Thiorhodovibrio winogradskyi: one gene and its partner. The protein of the gene in region 1 interacts with the protein of each later gene in a pairwise test. Links are inferred from orthologs where the notes say so. Each region holds a gene or a part of one and is shown on either strand. Other genes may lie near its edges.

Region 1 (6,818 bases):
TTTTAGACGCATTCGGGGCTTGTTCTCCAACGATCTGTCGATCGACCTGGGCACCGCCAACACGCTCATTTATGTCCGTGGCAAAGGGATCGTACTCAACGAACCCTCGGTTGTCGCCATCAGGCAAGATCATGACGGCGGGCGCAAGACGGTGGCCTCCGTTGGCGAGGAAGCCAAGGCCATGCTCGGGCGCACGCCGCAAAATATCACCGCCATCCGTCCGATGAAAGATGGCGTCATTGCCGACTTCACGGTCACCGAGAAAATGCTCCAGTACTTTATCCACAAAGTACATGAGAGCCGCATCATTCGACCGAGTCCGCGGGTACTGGTGTGCGTTCCTTGCGGTTCCACCCAGGTCGAACGGCGCGCCATCAAGGAATCTGCCGCGGGTGCTGGTGCGCGAGAAGTGTATCTGATCGAAGAACCCATGGCTGCAGCCATCGGCGCGGGTTTGCCAGTGTCCGAGGCGCGCGGCTCCATGGTGCTCGATATTGGCGGTGGCACCTCGGAGGTTGGCGTCATCTCGCTCAATGGCATCGTTTATTCGCAGTCGGCGCGCATCGGTGGCGATACCTTCGATGATTCCATTATCAATTATGTGCGGCGCAACTACGGCACCTTCATCGGCGAGGCAACCGCCGAGCGAATCAAGCACACCATCGGCTCCGCCTTTCCCGGCAGCGAGGTGCGCGAGGTCGAAGTCAAGGGCCGCAATCTGGCCGAGGGCATGCCGCGCAGCTTCACACTGAACAGCAACGAGATTCTCGAGGCCCTGCAGGAGCCGCTCTCGGGTATTGTCAGCGCGGTGAAGATCGCACTTGAGCAAACCCCACCAGAACTTGGCTCGGATGTGGCCGAACGCGGCATTGTGGTCACCGGTGGCGGCGCGCTGTTGCGGGACATTGATCGACTCCTGGCCGAGGAGACCGGCCTGCCCGTCATCATCGCCGATGATCCGCTAACCTGCGTGGCCCGTGGTGGTGGCATGGCGCTCGATATGATCGACAAAAGAGGGATTGATTTCTTCGTCGGCGAATAGGCCGGTTGTGAATTGATGCGCATTCATGCCTGCGTCACTCTCCTGATTTAGTTCAGACTTTCTTCTGCAATCCTTGCATGAAGCCTCTGTTCAATCGCGGACCTTCGGCTGCCGTGCGCATGGTTATCGCCGTGGCATTTGCCTTTGCCTTGATCATCGCCGATCTGCACTATCGCCAACTCGACTCTCTGCGCTCAGGGCTTGCCGTCACCGTCTATCCGCTGCATTTTCTGGCAGCTTTGCCTGCGCGCATTGCCCAGAACCTGGAAACCCAGGTGGCGAGCAAAACGCGTTTGCATGCCGAAAACGACCGCCTGCATCGCGAAAATCTGATGCTGCGCGCCCGTCTGCAGCGGTTCGCGTCGCTTGAGTCGGAGAACGAACGCTTGCGCAACCTGCTTGGCTCGGCCTTCAAGGTCGGTGAGCGGGTGCTGATCGCCGAGTTACTGCAGGTTGACTTGGACCCATACCGCCAGCAGGTGTTGGTTGACAAAGGCGCCCTGTCAGGGGTTTTCGTTGGTCAGCCGGTGCTGGATGCCAATGCGGTCATGGGACAGGTGGTGCGTACCAACCCCTTGACCTCCACGGTGTTGCTTATTACCGATGCCAGGCACTCGCTGCCGGTCAAGGTTAATCGCAACGGGCTGAGGTCCATTGCGATCGGCTCCGGATTGGTGGATCAGCTTAATCTACTGCATGTTCCAAAAAAGGCCGATGTGCGAGTGGGCGATCTGTTGGTTACCTCTGGTCTTGGCGGCACCTATCCGCCCGGATATCCCGTCGCGCGGATTACCGAGGTGCGCATTGAGGCTGGACAGCGTTTCGCAACCGTGATCGCGGAGCCAACGGCGCGACTGGATCGCAGTCATGAGGTTTTGTTGGTGTGGTCATTGCCAAAACTCATGGAGGGCGCCATGACCAATTCGGAAAGCGCGGAACCAGCCGCGCTTCGCTCGACCTTGGAGCCCTGAGTTCCGTGCCTGGCCGTACACTTTGGATAATTCTGCTGACCCTGGGTGGTGCTGGGCTTCTCACAGTTGTGCCCATGCCAGACGGAGCCGCCGATTATCGCCCACAATGGGTGGCTTTAACGGTGATTTTTTGGATCACGACCCTGCCAAATCGGATCGGTGTGTTTTGGGCATTTTTCGCCGGCCTGATGCTGGATGTGGTCACCGGGTCTTTGCTGGGGCGACACGCACTAAGCTTTTCGGTTATGGGCTATCTCACCGTTGAACTCGAGCAGCGTATTGCGCTTTTTCGTGCCTGGCAGCAGGCGGTGTCGATCTGGCTGATCCTTACCGTGGAACGGCTGTTGTCGCTCTGGGTGCTGAGCGCCACCAACCAGCCAACGCCTGCGTTGTCCTACTGGACAGCGACCTTTGTCAGCATGCTGCTGTGGCCCTGGTTCGCGATAGTGCTACGAGGGATTGTCCGGCGCTTGGATCTTACTTAAGCCTGACCAAATGGTCGATTCAAGGTTTAAGAATCCACGAGGTGAAACGCGCCTCTTCACCGGCCGGATCGTTCTGGCTGGTGTGTTGGTGATCCTTTGTCTTGCAGCGGTCGTCGCTCGTCTGGTGTATCTGCAGATTTACAATAGCGATCATTATCGCACCCTTTCCGAAGATAACCGGGTGCGTGTCGAGCCTTTGCCGCCGATGCGCGGACTGATTTACGACCGCAATGGCGTGCTGCTTGCGGATAATGTGCCCGCCTATTCGCTGCAGATTATTCCGGGACAGGTTGCGGACCTTGCAGGAACGATCAAGGCTCTGAGCCGGATCATCCCGATCAGCGATCTTGATCGTCAGCGCTTTGATCGCTTGCGCCGGCAACACCGCCGTTTTGACGGAGTGCCGATCCGACTTGACTTGAGCGACACTGAGCGTGCGCGCTTTGCAGTGCAAAGTCATCGCTTTCCAGGAGTGCAGATTCACGCGGAACTGCTGCGTTATTATCCTCACTCGGTCGATACTGCCCATGTGCTCGGTTATGTCGGCCGCATCAACGAGGAGGAGATGCAACGCATTGATACTTCGGCCTATGCAGGCACTAGTCACATCGGCAAGATCGGCCTTGAGAAAGCCTATGAAGACATACTTCACGGAATAGTCGGCTTTCAGCAAGTGGAGGTCAATGCGCGTGGGCGGGTGTTGCGTACCCTCAAGGAGCAATTGCCGACCTCGGGCAAGGATCTGGTGCTCTATCTCGATATTGCCCTGCAGCGCGATGCCATGGCCGTCATGGAAGGACACCGCGGAGCGATTGTGGCCATCGATCCCAATTCCGGTGGTGTGTTGGCCATGGCGAGCGCGCCGGGTTTTGATGCCAATCTCTTTGTTGATGGCATTAGCGTTCAGGACTATGTCGAGCTGCGCGATTCCATCGACAAACCCCTCTATAACCGCGCGGTACGTGGCCAGTATCCGCCGGCATCGACCATCAAGCCCTTCATCGGGCTAGGCGGGTTGGCAACGGGCTCCATTAGTTTCAGCGAAGGCAAATACTGTGGCGGTTACTTCCAGCTCCCGGGGCATGGACATCGCTATCGCTGTTGGCGACGGGGAGGGCATGGCACCCTGAATGTGGAGGATGCCGTGGTGCAATCCTGTGACGTGTATTTTTACCGACTGGCGCACGACATGGGCATCGAACGGGTTGATCGCTTCTTGGCCGATTTCGGTTTCGGATCGAAAACCGGGATTGATTTTGCCGATGAGCTTGGCGGCCTCCTGCCGACGCCAGAGTGGAAAGAAAGAGTGCGCGGTCAACCCTGGTACCCGGGTGAGACGCTGATCATTGGCATCGGACAGGGCGCCTTTTTGGTCACGCCGTTACAGTTGGCCGCGGCCACGGCCGCCATGGCGAATCACGGAACCTACTTTCAACCGCGCATGGCGCAGGCGGTGCGCGATCCTGCCACGGGTTTCTTCCAGCCAACAAAACCGGTCAGCCACCGGATCGCGGTCGACAGCGAGGCTCAGTGGCAGGCGATGGTCGATGCCATGACCCAGGTCGTGGAGGGTCCGCGCGGCACGGCCCGACGCATCCGCAGTCCGTTGATACGCATTGCCGGCAAGACTGGAACCGCGCAGGTGTTCACCATTGGCCAGAACGAGCGCTATAACGAGGCACAGGTGGCCGAGCGTATGCGTGACCACGCACTTTTTATCGCTTTCGCGCCGGTCGAGGCGCCGCAGATCGCGCTTGCGATCATTGTTGAAAACGGTCGCCATGGTAGTTCAACAGCCGCACCCATGGCTCGTCAGCTCATCGACAGCTACCTGCTAAAAAAGCCTGTCAAGCCTCCCGAGTCGCGGAATATGCCGCCCAGCGATCAGGCAACCGGGGATTAAGCAGCGGTGGCTTTGCGTAACGACACCCTGGCTGGAGGAAGTTACCGCGGCTTGTTCGAGCGGTTGCACCTGGATTTGCCCCTGTTGCTTGGACTCTTGGTGCTCTGCGGCTGCGGGTTGGCGGTTTTGTTCAGTGCCTCGGACCAATCCACTGGTCAGGTGGGGCGTCAGCTGATCAGATTTGCCTTGGCACTAGCCATCATGGTAATGGTCGCGCAGATTCATCCAGACCAACTGCGTCGGTGGTCGCTCCCGCTTTTTATTTTGGGTGTGGTGATGCTGGTGGCCGTGGAAATCATGGGGGACATTGGCAAGGGAGCACAGCGTTGGCTGGATCTTGGGATTTTCCGTTTCCAGCCCTCGGAGTTGCTCAAGCTGGCAGTGCCCATGATGCTTGCCTGGATCTTCTCTGGCGCCGTCTTGCCACCGAGTCTGCCGCGCATTCTGCTGGCCGTGATCATTACCACAGTACCCGTGTTGCTGATTGCTCGACAGCCCGATCTGGGGACCGCTCTGATGGTCACCAGCGCGGCGGTGGTGGTGCTCTTCATGGCTGGGCTGAGCTGGCGCCTGATCGGGCTGCTAGCGGCGCTGGCGGCCGGTGCCGCCCCTGTACTGTGGTACATGATGCACGATTATCAACGCCAACGGGTGTTGACCTTTCTCGATCCGCAGTCCGATCCGCTTGGCTCCGGTTATCATATTATCCAGTCGCAAATTGCCATCGGCTCCGGCGGGATGTATGGCAAAGGCTGGTTTCGCGGCACTCAGTCGCATCTGGAGTTTCTGCCAGAGCGTTCGACGGATTTTATCTTCGCGGTGCTTGGGGAGGAATTCGGGCTGGTCGGCATTCTGGGGGTGCTGCTGGTCTATCTGTTCATTATCTTTCGCGGGCTTTACATTGCCGCGCGCGCGCCGAACAGCTACTCGCGACTGCTTGGCGGGGCCATTATCATGGTGTTTTTCACCTATCTGTTCGTCAATACCGGCATGGTGGTCGGGCTCTTGCCGGTGGTGGGAGTACCGCTGCCGCTGATCAGCTACGGAGGAACCTCGCTGGTCACCATCATGGCTGGCTTCGGTATTCTGATGTCGATTCATACATCTAGATATTCTCAATCCAGATAAGATGTTTCGAGCTATAATGCAGGTAGTTTGTCAGGAAGGAGCCAACATGAACGTGCATCTTTTACTTCGCTGGCCGGCATCTGTAGCCCTTGTTTTTCTTCTGGTGTCCCTGCTCGGGGGCTGTGGCGGTGGTACCGCGACTCGTCCGGATACGGAGGACAATCAGGCTATGGGTCCACCAGACGCTGTTCCCAAGGCTGAGCCTAAGTCAAAATACGGCAATATGTCGTCCTATGTCGTCCTGGGGCGTCGCTATCACACCAAGGAAACGAGCAAGGGTCATGTCGAGCGTGGGCAGGCCTCTTGGTACGGCAGCAAGTTCCATGGTCGGCGCACCTCCAGCGGAGAAGTGTACGATATGCATCAAATGACCGCAGCTCACAAGACACTGCCACTGCCGAGCTATGTGCACGTCACCAACCTGGAGAACGGGCGCGCGGCTGTGGTGCGCGTAAATGATCGTGGACCTTTCCATGGCGGGCGAGTCATCGATCTGTCCTATGCCGCCGCAAAGAAACTTGGCGTGGTTGCCACTGGAACGGCCAAAGTGGAAGTCCGATCCATCGATCCGCGCGATCATGGCCGCGTGGTTCAAGCCCCACCGCCGGCGCGGCTTGCACATCACCGACGGGTGGCCGGACACTTCGAGGATTCAGCCCCTGCGGCCGACGATCAGCTGTTTGTTCAGGTCGGAGCCTTTGATCAGCTGGCCAATGCCGAGGAACTGCACCAGAGATTATTGGCCCAGGTTTCCGACCCCGTCCACATACGTCCTAGTGCTGAAGCGGATATCGCGCCTTATAAAGTACGGGTTGGTCCGCTCAGCTCGCGTGCCGAGGCCGAGGCGGTCTCGCGGCGATTGGCGAGCCTGGGCTTGACCCAAGGGGTGGTGACTGGACCTTGATGGCGGTAGTTGCTCGATGGGTAACAACCCGAGAGCCGCTGATGGGGTACAATTTTTCTCATTCGGCGGTATGACCGCGCTTTCTCGGTTGGATGAGTCCCTAACATGTTCACCTCGGCAAGATTTTCGCCTTTAGCCCCGCTGCTGATCACCTTCCTGGTCGCTGGTTTGCTGGTTGGGTTGCCTGTTGCATTGCCTACCGCGCTGCAAGCCGCGCCACAGTCCGCTACGACTCTCGTCACGCCGCAACCGCCGGAGCTCGAAGCCGGTGGCTACGTGCTGATGGACTTCGGCAGCGGCAAGATCCTAGTAGAGCTCAACGCCGATGAACGCCTCGCGCCAGCCAGTCTGACCAAAATCATGACCGCTTACGTGGTCTTCAGTG
Region 2 (6,940 bases), 2.2 Mb from region 1 along the record:
ACTATGGCGAGGAGCTCCGCTTTGGTCGCGCCGGTGCGATCCGCGACGGCATGGGGCAATGTCAGCGCCAGGCCGATGAGGTGATGGATACCGTTATCACCAACGCCTTGGTAATCGATTTCTGGGGTGTGATCAAGGCCGATCTCGGTATCAAGAACGGGCGCATCGCGGCGATCGGAAAGGCAGGCAATCCGAATATTCAAACGGGCGTGGATGTGCTCATAGGTTCTGCGACCGACATCATCGCGGCCGAAGGGCTGATTGTAACCGCTGGTGCGGTGGATGCCCTGACACATTTCATCAGTCCGGAGCAGGCCAGCAGGTCGCTGATGGCCGGAATCACCACCCTCATTGGCGGCGGCACCGGTCCCAGCGCGGGGAGTCTGGCAGCGGCCAGTACCCCAGGCCCCTGGAATATTCGGCGCATGTTGCAGGCGGCGGAAGGCTTGCCGGTGAATGTTGGATTGGTAGGCAAGGGCAGTGGCAGTCTGCCAAATCCGCTTGAGGAACAGGTTCGCTCCGGCGCCATGGGGCTGATGGTTCATCCAGCCTGGGGTTGTGGGCCGGCCGCGCTCGCGCGTGCGCTTGATATCGCGGAAAAAATGGACGTCCAATTGCTCGTGCAATTCGACACCCTGAACGAGGCCGGTGGGGTGGAGGATTTGATCGCCGTGGTCGCTGAGCGCTGCGTTAGCACGCTGCATGGCAACCTGGATGCAATGGGGATCGAGTCGCTGCTGGCGCTGACCCTGGAGAAGGCACTCCCGATCTCGGTGCTGTCCCCGGCCGGCCCGGCATCCGCTGACGCAGGCTTGTCCGGCGCGCTTGAGGTGCTGCATGATCTCGGCGCTATCAGCGCACTTGCCTCCGGTGGCATGGCGGGCGGGCGCGCTGGGGATCTGATCAGTCGTACCTGGCAGATGGCTCACCGCATGAAAGTCCGTCGCGGGCATCTGGCACCCCCGCCGTTCGCGGCCGACATCGACCGGGCAGACAACGATAACTATCGAATCAAGCGCTATATCGCCAAGTGCGGGATCAACCCTGCCATCAGCCATGGTATCGCGCATGAGGTTGGCTCGATTGAAGTCGGCAAGCTGGCTGATTTGGTGCTGTGGCGCCCGGCTTTCTTCGGTGTGCGTCCGACTTTGGTGCTCAAGGGCGGGATGATTGCCGCGGCTCCCATGGGCGATGCGGCCGCTTCGGTGCCCGACGCTCAGCCAGTGCAGTATGCGCCCATGTTCGGTGTGACCGGCGGTGCGCTCAACATGGCCTGCATGACCTTTGTGTCCCAATGGGCCTTTCAGGCTGGGGAACCCCAGCGTTTGGATCTGACCCGCCGCATTGGTGTCGCGCGCGATCTTCGTCAGTTGCGCAAGATCGACATGATCCACAACTTCTCGCGGCCGGCCATCGCCATTGATCGGCACAAGGGGCAGGTGCATGCCGACGGCAGTCTGATGGCGAGTGAGCCCTTGCCGCAAGTGCCTTTGGCGCAGCGTTACGCACTGTTTTAACGCTAGCCGAGTGGGTCGGCCTTGCCGCTCTCGGGCAATCTTGCTTGCATGGGATGGTCCGTGGGTAAAGTCTTGCCACGCCTATTCTGTCACGGCCGCTAGCGACCTCATGTAGAATACACACCCATCTCAGGCGCTGTGTTCGCATCATCGCGCAGATATTTTCTCGTGTTAGGTGTTTGGTGGCCAGTCAGGATCAATCTCCGTCATCCGGTTCGCACTCGGGCGAGCGTGATACTCCGCGTTCGCCGCCGCGTTGGACGCGCGCGGACGGCAATGTGCCGCGCAAAAAAAAGCCAGCGCGAAAGCCGAAGGGAAAGCCAGAGCCACATCCGGTTGTCGCCGTGTTAGGCTGGTTCGGCCGCATGCTTGCTGGCGTGCTGGCGATTCCGCTCGATCTCGCTTTGCTGGCTTTGTTCGGCGCTGCCGTGGTGGTCTATGTCACCCTGCCTGAGCTTCCGGATATCGAGGGCCTGACGGATATCCCCTTTGAGGAGCCGCTGCGGGTCTACTCGGCCCAGGGGTCGCTGATCGCCGAGTTTGGCATCCAACGCCGTCGCGCTGTGGCTTTTAGCGATCTGCCTGCAAATCTGATCAATGCCTTTGTCGCGACCGAGGATGCGCGTTTCTTCGCCCATGTTGGCGTGGATGCCATCGGTCTGTTGCGGGCTGCCGTGCATGTCGCGCGCACGGGATCCCTAACCCAGGGTGGCAGTACCATCACCATGCAGGTCGCGCGCAACTTCTACCTGTCGCGCGCCAAGACCATGCGCCGCAAGCTTGCTGAGTTGCTGCTGGCGATGCAGATCGAGAAAGCGCTGACAAAAGAAGAAATTCTCGAACTTTATCTGAACAAAATCTTTTTTGGCCATCGCGCCTATGGCGTCTCGGCGGCAGCGGAATTCTATTACCGCAAGACGCTGGATGAATTGACGCTGGCGGAGATGGCCATGCTGGCCGGTCTGCCCAAGGCACCCTCGGCCAATAACCCGCTGAGCAATCCCGAGCGGGCGTTGGAAAGGCGCAACTACATCCTGGGGCGCATGCGCGAGATTGGTTTGCTGACCGAAGAGCGCTATCGCGATGCCCTGGCCGAGCCGCTAACGGCCACCCATTACCGCCCTGAGATACAGTTCGAGGCGGATTATGCGGCCGAGATGGTGCGCCAGGAGGTGGTCGAGCGTTTTGGAGAAGAGCAGGCTTATTCGCTTGGTCTGCTGGTTTACACCACCATCGATGAACCCATGCAGCAGGCGGCAGACGCGGCGCTGCGCAAGGGCTTGATGGCGTACAACCTGCGCCACGGTTACCACGGACCCGAGGCAAACCTCGCCGGTGTCGCATCCCTGGGAAAAAGCCAGCTTGATGAGGTGCTGGATGAGCGCCCGCGCGTGCCTGGCCTGCCGGTGGGGGTGGTGACCCAGGTTGCCGCCGATCAGGCAACAGTCTATCTGGGCAATGGCCGGGAGCATCAGCTCATTCGTAAGGAGGTTGCCTGGGCACGGCGGTACAAGACGGAGAACTGGCGTGGGCCTGCGCCTCGTCGCGTGAGCGATGCCGTGGCGCTGGGCGATATCATCCGCTTGCGCCAGACCGATGAGGGTGATTGGCGTCTGGCCCAGGTGCCACTGGTCGGAGGCGCGCTGGTGGCCATGTCACCCTGGGATGGCGCGCTGCGGGCGCTTTCAGGCGGCTATGCCTTTCAATGGAGCAAGTTCAATCGGGCAGTGGATGCCAAGCGCCAACCGGGGTCGAGTTTCAAGCCCTTCGTCTATGCCGCCGCTTTTGAGCAGGGCTGGACCCCGGCGAGCTATGTGCGCGATCAGCCGTTTGAGATGCCGGGTGCGCGCGGCATGTGGCGGCCGCAAAATGCCGATGGCAAGTTTCTTGGCCCCATCCGCATCCGTCAAGCCTTGACCATGTCGCGCAATCTCGCGGTCATTGATCTTGTTGACCGCATGGGGGTTGATGTGGCGCGTGACTATATCCAGCGGTTCGGCTTCCCGCTGGAATCCATCCCCAACAATATCGTGCTGGCCCTGGGCGCTGGGGCCGCCACGCCCTTGGAAATTACCACCGGATTCAGTGTCTTTGCCAATGGTGGTCATAAGGTGGAGCCTTATGTGATCGCGCGCATTGAGGACGTGCACGGGAACCTGCTGTATTCCGCCAATGCCGCGCGCGCTTGTATCGACTGTTGGCTTGATTTGCCCGAGGATGGCGGTGCTCGGACTGTTCCTGATGGCGCCTCCGACGCGCCGCGGGCGCCGCAGGCGATTGATCCGCGCATCGCCTATCAAATCGATTCGATACTAAAAAACGTGGTGACTTCCGGCACGGGCACCCGCGCTCGGGTGCTGAATCGCCCGGATATTGGCGGCAAGACCGGCACCACCAACGACTCGCGCGATTCCTGGTTTGCCGGTTATCAGCCAGAGCTGGCAACCGTGGTATGGATGGGCATGGATGATAACCGCCCGCTTGGCAGTGGCGAATGGGGTGGAACGGCGGCGCTGGGTGTGTGGATCGATTTCATGCGCGAGGCCTTGGCCGATATTCCCGTCGCGACCATCAAACAACCAGCCGACATGGTGCAGGTGAGTTTGCCTGGGGGTGGTACTGAGGTGGTGCGTGTTGAGTATCGGAACAATCTCAATGGCCCCAAGCCCGTTGCCGGACCGGCGGCACCCGCGCCCCCGAGGCGAAGGAGCGCGCCGCGCGTCATTGATGAGCTCTTCTGACAGCGCCGTCCAGCACTGCGGACTTGGTGTCCGCCAGTCTGGCTCGGTCGCGACAATCAGCTCTCGCTTGCCCTGAGCTGATCGGTCAGCTTCTCGAACTCGCGTTTCATTTCCAGATTCTCGAACGGGCGCAGCGGCGGCACCTGGCGCTCCAGTAGACCGTCGAGCAATTGCTGGCTGGATTGCACCAGGGCAACCAGTTCGCCGGAGACGCGCACCGTCTCGTAAGTGTTCCAGGCGGTGCGAATGTCCTGCTCCAGTGCCTCGCGCGCGCGCCTGACCTGGCGTGCCTGCTCGGCGAGATAATCCCGATAGCGCCCGGCGGCGTTGCTGGTCATCTGCTGGGCGTCGAGGTTGGCCTGAAGCACCGGGGCGCGCTCCGGCTGGGCGCGCAACAGTTCCCGCGTGTCCGTGCTTAGTGCCTGGGCGCGCTGGCGGATTTGATCGATTTGAGGGATGTACTCGGTCTCGATACGCTGCTCCACCTCCAGGTGCATCTGCTTGAGCGCTCGCAGCAGTACCACATAAAGCCCGTAGTAGCGCCGTGCGCTGGCCAGATCCTCGCCGCTTTCGCGCACCAGGCGTTCCAGCTCGACTGTGATGATTTTGACATTGTCAAACACAATGCCAAGGTCAATCATGGTGTCGCCGACCACGGTCGCGAGCAGAAACTCCACCTGTTCGTCGGTTAGTTCGAGTCCAATTTCGCGCAAGCGCGCGCCGAAGTCGCGTTGAATCTGTCCTAGCCGCGCCTGGCTGTCCTCGATGCTCTGCTGTTCAGAGGCGATGAGTTGGTCGTAGTCCTCGCGCGTGCGCTTGACCAGGGACTGGGTCGGCGCGGCGACGCGGTCACGGCGGTATTCGGCGATCTTCTCGCGGGATTTTTCGGTACTGGCGCGGATGCCGGCGATTTCCGCGCGTTCGTCCTGCAAGGGAGAGAGCGATAGAGCCGCCACTGCTTGATCCAGCAGGGCATTGATGTCTTTTTCGACATCGCGCTGGTCGCGCGCGAACCACGCCCGTTCGGGCAGATCGCGCTGAGCATCTTGCAGTGACAGGGTGTCTTCGATGGGGGGGAGCACGTCGGACCAGAGCTCGGCAAAATGCTCGCGCTGGCGCGGGGCAGGGGGCTCGGCAGTCTCTTGCCAGAGGTCGGATGATTGTTGCCACCATTGGGTGGCCGTCTCACGCGAGCGCTGCCAGAGATCGCCCGCGCCATCAACGGATTTGCGCCACAGCTCACCGCCCTGGGCGCGCGATTGTTCGAGCAGCCGGCTGGTGTGGTCGCTCAGGCTGGTGGCCGCGTCATCCGCTGGTGGGGTGTCATTCTCGGGCGCGGCCAAGCTAACCGTGGTGGCACCGAGGCATAGCGCCGCGGCGCCCAGGCGTTTGCGCCATTGGCGACCCTGACGGGGCAGCTTTGTTTTCCACGATGGCGCGGCACCATGAGTCTGAGTGGTCATCTCTCGGCGGGACTGTTTTGACGATGGGAGTCGTTTTGTCCTAATAGATCATAGGGGGAATTGGCACCTCCTTGTGCCGGCATAATACGGTCGCCCCGCGGCTCTTAGCTTGATGCGTTCGCGCCGACGATATTGACTTCAACTCTTGAGCGGGTCATCACCTTCTGCAAGGCGACGCGGGTCTCGGTATTGATCAGAATGGGCCCGGCGATGTTGGCATGCACACGCGGTTCACCCGGCTTGCTTTCATCGTTCTTGGCTAGGATCAAGAGCACCAGGATCTGATTGGGATCGGAGGATTGCAGCAGCGCCTGCTCCTCGTCGGTCAGGTCGATGACATAGTTCAGCCCGTAGAGGGTCGGGTCCACGACAGTGAAACCGACATCGGAGTTGTCGAGCGACTCGAGCCAGAACAGCTTGCTGTTCTCGCCCTTGTCCCCTTCGCTGTGGAACATCGAGAAGCGGTGATCGTCCTCGAACCCCGGCAGGCCCTGGGGAAAGGTAATGATTTTGTCCGGGTCGATCTGGGGTTGGTCTGGGGCAGTCGTCATGATGGTCTTTCTCCTTGTAAGATCGCGAAAGCCCGTGCCTGAGGCGTACTGCGCGCGGCCAGCTTAGACTGACGCCGCTCTGGGCCTGTCATAAAAATACGGGCAATGCAAAAAAAGCTGCTCGACTCAATGCCTACTATAGACGGAAATGGAGGCAAATGCGCATTCGTGCGGTGGAAAACGTCTGACATGCTTGCATTTCAGGCCCCCTGCCGACCGCGCCAGGCCTGAATCCGGTGGACCCCGGCCAACACCAGGGTCCCGGCGGCGATGCCGATGAGCGCATGGATCAGCAAGGGCGTGAGCCAGTGCATCATGCCGCCGATACTTGGGAGATGGCCCGTGGCCTCGGCCAGATGATGAATGGGCGCGTGCAGCACGGGGATGCCATGGGCAATGATGCCGCCGCCCACCAGAAACATGGCAATGGTGCCAGCCACGGATAGAAACTTCATCAACCAGGGCGCCAGGGACAGAATGAAGCGCCCAAAGGCACGCTGCAGGCGCGCATCGAGCGTCTCCCCCTCGCGCTGGACCAGCAGGGCGCCGCCGTCATCGAGTCTGACGATACCCGCGACCAATCCGTAGACGCCGACCGTCATCACAATGGCGATGCCGATTAGCACCAGCACTTGGGACAGGAAATTGGCCCCTGCCACCGTGCCCAG

Evidence for each region.
Region 2: the proteins of mrdA (region 1) and Thiowin_RS14510 interact in binary tests that used the Escherichia coli proteins (3 or more experiments, as listed by UniProt). The link is inferred for Thiorhodovibrio winogradskyi from one-to-one orthologs.

The regions. Positions count from the first base shown.
Region 1 is NZ_CP121472.1:5,434,602-5,441,419, reverse strand. Bases 2,056-4,954 are described here. They hold mrdA (penicillin-binding protein 2), read left to right. Parts: upstream 2,056-2,508; coding sequence 2,509-4,401; downstream 4,402-4,954. Other genes in these bases: rodA (rod shape-determining protein RodA), read left to right, coding at 4,414-4,954; mreD (rod shape-determining protein MreD), read left to right, coding at 2,088-2,498. In the rest of the region: Thiowin_RS24965 (rod shape-determining protein), read left to right, coding at 1-1,042; rod shape-determining protein MreC, read left to right, coding at 1,120-2,013; more of rodA, read left to right, coding at 4,955-5,529; Thiowin_RS24940 (septal ring lytic transglycosylase RlpA family protein), read left to right, coding at 5,576-6,433; Thiowin_RS24935 (D-alanyl-D-alanine carboxypeptidase family protein), read left to right, coding at 6,539-6,818. UniProt on the Escherichia coli protein: Catalyzes cross-linking of the peptidoglycan cell wall. Responsible for the determination of the rod shape of the cell. Is probably required for lateral peptidoglycan synthesis and maintenance of the correct diameter during lateral and centripetal growth.
Region 2 is NZ_CP121472.1:3,200,277-3,207,216, reverse strand. What follows is about bases 1,539-4,559. They hold Thiowin_RS14510 (penicillin-binding protein 1A), read left to right. Parts: upstream 1,539-1,861; coding sequence 1,862-4,258; downstream 4,259-4,559. Other genes in these bases: Thiowin_RS14505 (AAA family ATPase), read right to left, coding at 4,315-4,559. Outside these bases: Thiowin_RS14515 (urease subunit alpha), read left to right, coding at 1-1,517; more of Thiowin_RS14505, read right to left, coding at 4,560-5,721; flagellar assembly protein FliW, read right to left, coding at 5,826-6,272; Thiowin_RS14495 (DUF808 domain-containing protein), read right to left, coding at 6,473-6,940. UniProt on the Escherichia coli protein: Cell wall formation. Synthesis of cross-linked peptidoglycan from the lipid intermediates.